2 regions of the Priestia sp. LL-8 genome follow, and region 2 is predicted to be linked to the other one. Evidence: riboswitches for the same ligand, from Rfam matches in the RefSeq annotation. Region 2 holds a riboswitch; the other holds the start of a gene.
What was found. Region 2 has a riboswitch for S-adenosylmethionine ahead of U9R83_RS06065 (hypothetical protein). Riboswitches for the same ligand answer to the same signal wherever they lie in the genome.
Positions count from the first base shown of each region.

Region 1: another riboswitch for S-adenosylmethionine. It lies ahead of U9R83_RS10935 (Na+/H+ antiporter NhaC family protein); the one in region 2 lies ahead of U9R83_RS06065 (hypothetical protein).

Region 1 covers NZ_JAZAQH010000001.1:2,154,191-2,157,354, forward strand. Annotated here, with positions in the region: gene U9R83_RS10925 (ABC transporter ATP-binding protein) at 1-745, shown strand, start outside; gene U9R83_RS10930 (ABC transporter permease) at 738-1,505, shown strand; SAM riboswitch class I at 1,607-1,713, shown strand; gene U9R83_RS10935 (Na+/H+ antiporter NhaC family protein) at 1,799-3,109, shown strand.
Region 2 covers NZ_JAZAQH010000001.1:1,196,664-1,199,827, reverse strand. Annotated here, with positions in the region: gene U9R83_RS06070 (M20/M25/M40 family metallo-hydrolase) at 1-743, opposite strand, end outside; gene U9R83_RS06065 (hypothetical protein) at 1,215-1,457, opposite strand; SAM riboswitch class I at 1,525-1,626, opposite strand; gene U9R83_RS06060 (amidohydrolase) at 1,690-2,844, opposite strand; gene U9R83_RS06055 (GNAT family N-acetyltransferase) at 2,892-3,164, opposite strand, start outside.

The DNA.
Region 1 (3,164 bases), 960 kb from region 2:
AGAAACAGAGGGAACGATTACCGTTAACGGCTTTCCTTTAAAGGAACAGTTTACATCAGCTATGAAATCAATTGGAGCGATTATTGAAAACCCTGAGTTCTATGATTATCTGACGGGCTATCAAAATTTAAAACACTTTGCGAATATGCATGAAGGGATCACATCAGAACGCTTGGATGAAGTGATTGCTTTAGTAAAACTTGAAAACAGCATTCATGCAAAAGTGAAGACGTATTCTCTTGGGATGAGACAGCGTTTAGGAGTAGCTCAAGCTATTTTACATAAACCTGCATTGCTTTTACTAGACGAGCCAACAAACGGTCTAGACCCAGCGGGAATGAGAGAATTTCGTACATATTTACAAACGCTTTGCAGGGAAGAAGGAATTTCAATTTTAATCGCGAGCCACTTATTAAAAGAGGTAGAAGCACTATGTGACCGCGTTGGTATTATTCAAAACGGCGAGTTAAAAGCTATTCAAGATCTATCTCCAAATCGTCAAGATCAAGGAATGTACGTAGAATTTGAAGTGTCTGATGCACAAAAAGCAACGGATCTTTTATCACAAGAATTTGAAGTAACGGTGAGATCACATAGTATCGACGTGGCGATTGTAAAAGAGCAAATTCCAGCTGTGAATAAAAAATTAGTGGACAGCGATATTTTAGTCTACCGAATTACCCCTGTGTATGAGACGCTTGAAGATTCGTTTATGTCCGTTACGGAAGGAGAGCACCATGCTTAAGCTAATTCAAAATGAACACATGAAATGGTTTCACAAAAGAAGTACAAAAATCACGTTTATTACAATCGGCATTTTAACTCTTTGTATGGCTCTTTTAATGAAAAAAGTAGCAAACAGTGCAGGAACAGAAGACAACATTTTGAACTTCCTGTCATTTAGTTCAGGTATGCTGATTCTCGTTCAATTTTTCGCGCTTGCTGTTGGAGGGTCAATGGTTGCAAAAGAGTTTGAAGCAGGTACCATTAAGCTTCTTTTAATTCGTCCAGCTAGACGCTCAACGATTTTAACGTCCAAGTACATAACGCTCATTTTAATTAGCTTGTATTACTTACTGAGCTATTTACTTTTTTCGTTTGTATGGGGAGCATTGTTCTTTGGATTTACCAGTCTAGAAGGAGATGCACAGCTGCTTAAAAACATTACGCTTACGTATGACAGTGCGTATATGGAAACGTTTATGATGATGACGTTCGCATTCATGCTGTCGTCTTTATTTAGAAACAGTGCGCTTGCTTCAAGTCTAGCTATTGTCGTAAGTATCGGGGCGAAAGCAGTAACTGGGATAGTATCACAGTTTGGTTTATGGTGGGGGAAATTTTTACTGTTCGCCAACACAAACTTTGTGCAGTATATGGACGGAATGAAGACGATGTTTGACGGCATGACAATTCCATTTTCAATCTTCATCTTAGTTGCACACTTTGTCTTCTTCATGGGCGTAGCTTGGGTGGCGTTTTTAAAACGAGACGTAGCTAATTGATGTGGGAATTTTCACACTATATATTTTTCTAAAATAGCATTTGACAATTAAATAAAAAGAGATTACAGTAGTGAAAGACTATTTTTAAAACAACTATAAACTTCTTATCAAGAGAGACGGAGGGACTGGCCCTATGATGTCTCGGCAACTGGCTGTACGCAGTGCGGTGCCAAATCCAGCAGACGATGTTTCGTTTGGAAGATGAGAAGGGTAATCTTATGATACAAATAAGAGACCTCTTCTTATCAATAAGAAGAGGTCTTTTTTTATTACGTAAACAAGAGGTGTTAAGAATGGAACAACAAAAAGGAAACGGCTGGGCGCTGTTACCGCTGGGCGTCTTTTTAGTCCTGTTTGTCGGATCAGGAATCATAACGGGAGATTTTTATAAGCTGCCTGTATTAGTAGCCATTATCATTGCAGCCATTGTGGCGCTGGCTATGAACCGCAAAGATTCACTTAATGTAAAAGTGGAACGATTTGCTAAAGGAGCAGGGCATCCTGATATCATTATTATGGTACTTATTTTTATTTTAGCAGGTGCTTTTTCTCAAGTCGCTAAAGGCATGGGAGCTGTTGATTCAACGGTAAACTTAGCTCTGTCTGTTCTTCCGCAAAGCTTAGTGGTAGTCGGAATCTTTGTTATTGGCGCATTCATTTCAATTTCGATGGGAACGTCAATGGGAACAATCGCTGCATTAGGGCCTATCGCTGTAGGAATCAGTGAGCAGGCGCATGTATCCATTACATTGGCAATTGCTGCCGTTGTTGGTGGTGCAATGTTTGGAGATAATTTATCCGTAATCTCTGATACGACCATTGCAGCAGTTCGTACGCAAAAAACAAATATGTCAGATAAATTAAAAGTAAACTTTTTTATCGTACTTCCTGCAGCGATTGTTACGGTAGTTTTATTACTTGTAATGACGCTAGGCAATACATCATCAGTAGAAATTAAAGATTTTAGCTGGTTTAAAATCTTGCCTTATGTCGGCGTACTAGTTGCTGCCATATTTGGTGCAAACGTATTAAGCATTTTAACCGGAGGAATTGTATTAGCCGGCGTGATTGGATTAGCTGACGGAAGCTACACGCTTTCTTCTCTTGCTAAAACTGTGACAGAAGGTATTGGCGGAATGTCGGAATTAATTATTTTATCTCTTTTAATTGGCGGAATGGTTGAACTCATTCGCTATAACGGCGGTATTCAGTTCTTATTGAACTTATTAACACGACGCATTCAAACAAAAAAAGGCGGAGAATTCAGTATCGCTGGATTGGTAAGTTTAACTAATTTAGCCACGGCTAATAACACGATTTCAATTATTACAGCAGGTCCGTTAGCGAAAGAAATCTCTGATAAGTATTCAATTGATAATCGTAAATCAGCCAGTCTGCTCGACTTGTTTTCATGCAGCGTTCAAGGGCTTATCCCTTACGGTGCACAAATGCTTCTAGCAGCAGGATTTGCTAAAGTTTCACCGATTGAGATTATTCCATTTACATTCTATCCAATGTTAACAGCGGTTTGCGGTATCATTGCGATTGTAATTGGCTTTCCACGTTTAAATAAAAAATCAAAATCATCTAAAGAGGCTGCTTAATCTAAAGAGGCTGGAACGAAAGTATTTTAGATGAAGTGAAAAACGAACCATTGAT
Region 2 (3,164 bases):
GCATTTAAACCAGCTAGCGGTTCCCCTACATGAGTTTCTTTTCCATAACACAAAAAGCTTGGCATGATCTTCCCAATCGATCCTGAGTACACATAGTTCGTTTGATCACCAGGATAGCGGCTGAACACTGGTTCTGCATTTAGCATGAGAGAAAAATCCAGCTGATGTTTGCGGGCAAGTTCTAAAAGAACAGGGACTGCTTTTCTCATCCCAAGCGAATTTACTTCTTCATCCGGTACCGACAGCAGCAGGATGTTTCCGTCAAACTCTCCGTTGCATGCTCGTTCAACCATACTGATGTGAAGGGCAATGCCTGCTTTCATGTCCATCGTTCCTCGGCCAAAAAGCCAGTCTCCTTTTATCATATCTTTTTGTACGTGCGCGGGAACTTGTTCCATGTGGCTATAAAAAGTACTCGTTAATGTATCAGCGTGAAAAGCATCCTTTTTCCACTGTCCATAATCTTGTACATCCACTACATCGTAATGACTTACTAGTACAACTGTTTTGTTCGTATTTTTCCCTTGAACAAAAGCTGTGACAATCGACCGCCCGTCTCCTGTTGAATGAAGCTCGACTTGCTCGTTTTTTTGAAAGTAAGGCAGCTTCAATAAATACGACGCTATCGATTCAGCCATTTCCACTTCTGCCATCGTTCCTGTCACGCTAGGTATAGAAACCAATTCGCTTACAAGTTTTTTTAACTGTTCTTTTGTTTGATACAAAGATGTTTTGTTCGACATACCCTTCATCTCTTTCCTTTTTCTAAATTTTCTATCAAACAAAACCATTCGTCAATCCCTTTGACAGAGACCCTTTCAATCTCTCCCTATGTATCATAGTATGGCGCTGCCTTTACGCACATGATAAAAAAAAGAGTGCGCGGCTAGGGATAGCACCGCACACTCTTTTTTTTACTTTGCGTCATCTTCTAAAAAGTCTAGGATACGATCAATAAGCTGTTCACTTCCTGCATCGTTTCCGTGTTCAAGAGACATTTCCATTTCAATGCTCCTTTCATAAAATATTCTTGTTTTATAACATACCACAATTCATTTCGAATGTAACCTTCAATTTGTGTAAAAATTTCGACAATTTATGATTAATTTTAAAAGCTAGTGAGTATTGATTATACCCACCAGATTCTTTGCTTGTCAAAAACCATGCTTTCTATTTAAAAACACTAAAAAAATAGAGGCGCGAGCAAACTTCTTCTATAAAAGACAGCCTACTCGCTCAAGCTTGGAACAGCATGATGAATAAATTTCTAGTTCATTTGCTTTTTGTACATCTTTAATATCTATGCCTACAGCATATGTACGAACATGGTTTTCGACCACAATTTCATAAAATGTTTCTAATTCACGATAAGCTACTTGATAATGCTTTCCTAATAATTTCACTGCTTCCTTTAATGCTTTCTCTCCTGTATATGCTGCAACTGCTGTATGACTCATAAAACCCTCTCCTTTTAGAAAAATAAAAAAACTCATTTTGCTTTGATGCAAAATGAGTTTTTCACCCGTTTTATCACCCAAAGCACATGCTTTGCTGGTAGGAGCACCTTACATTCGTAGGTTGCTGTGGAGTCAAAGAGCCAGATCTCTCGTCCACTCGTGATAACTTTTTTAATTTAAAATTTATTTTATCAAACAATTCCATCCGCGTAAATAGAAAAATGAAAATATTTTAATTTTTTGGGTAATGGAATGAATTCAAAAAATGAAAGCTTAGATTAGCAAAATAAGAAGCTGCTACAAGTAATGCCTCTTCATTTAATGAAAAAGAAGGATGATGCCATTCATATTCTCCAGCTGTACCCATCCATACAAAAAATCCTGGTACATGCTGCTGATATACGGCAAAATCTTCTCCTCCAGGCGATTGTTCAGCTGCTACGACTTGATAACTAATATCCTCTGCGGCTTTAATAGCCAGTTTTTCCAGCCTATCATCATTGTTTACTACAGGAAGATACGGATACCATTTAACGTCTACTGAAGCCCCGAAAGCTGCGCCAATCCCTTCAGCAGTTCGTTTCATAAGAGCCGGTATTTTTTCTCTCGCTTCTTCTTGAAAGGTACGCACCGTTCCTTCAAGCGTTACTTTGTCAGGAATGACGTTCCACGAGCTCCCTCCATGGATTTGAGTTATGCTGACAACAACATTTTGAAATGGGCTGAGATTACGGCTGACAATGGTTTGTAAACTAGTAACAATTTGACCAGCAGCAGCAATCGGATCTATTGTTTTTTCAGGAATACCCGCGTGACCTCCTACTCCTTTGACGTCAATTTCAAAACGATCAACACTTGCCATTAAAGGTCCTGGTTTGATACCAATGGTTCCTACAGGAAGATCCGGTTTGTTATGCATCCCAAAGATTGCTTCCACTCCTTCGAGCACACCTTTTTCAACTAGCATTTTTGCCCCAGAAGCCGTTTCTTCGGCAGGCTGAAAGATAAATCGAACCGTACCGCAAAGCTCCTGCTGACGCTCTTTAAGAAGGATGGCTGCTCCGATTATAGAAGCCGTATGAAAATCATGTCCGCATGCGTGCATAACACCGTTCACTTCAGATGCAAATGGCAGATTGGTTTTTTCTTTAATTGGCAACGCATCAATATCAGCTCGAATAGCGATAGTAGGTCCCGGCTTTCCTCCCACAATTTCTGCTACTGCTCCTACGTCTAAATGGAACGCATCCGCTATAGAAATATCAAAGTGCTTTAACCACTTTTTAATACGTTTAGTTGTTTCATATTCTTTCATTGAAAGCTCTGGAAACCGGTGCAGCTCACGGCGTATGTCTATTAGCTTATTTAGTAGTAATTGATCTGTCATATTTATCACTCTTTCACATGTCTTAATTTGGAGCACTTCTCTATCTTTTACGACAAAGAGTGTATCTCATTAAGTTTTTTATAAAGAAATATGGTCGTATAACCTTCTGCAAGGTGCTTTTCTTTAGCTTGAACATATCCTTTTCGTTCATACATCTCAACTAACCAAGGATGTTCTTTTGCTGTTCCTAAAGACACACCTGGTGATTTAAACGTATTTTTTATTACCTCTTCCTCTACTAGATGCAGCAGCTTAGACCCAACTCCTTTCCTGGCAAACGACGGGTCTACTGCAAACCACCAAAGATGCGGAACAGCAAA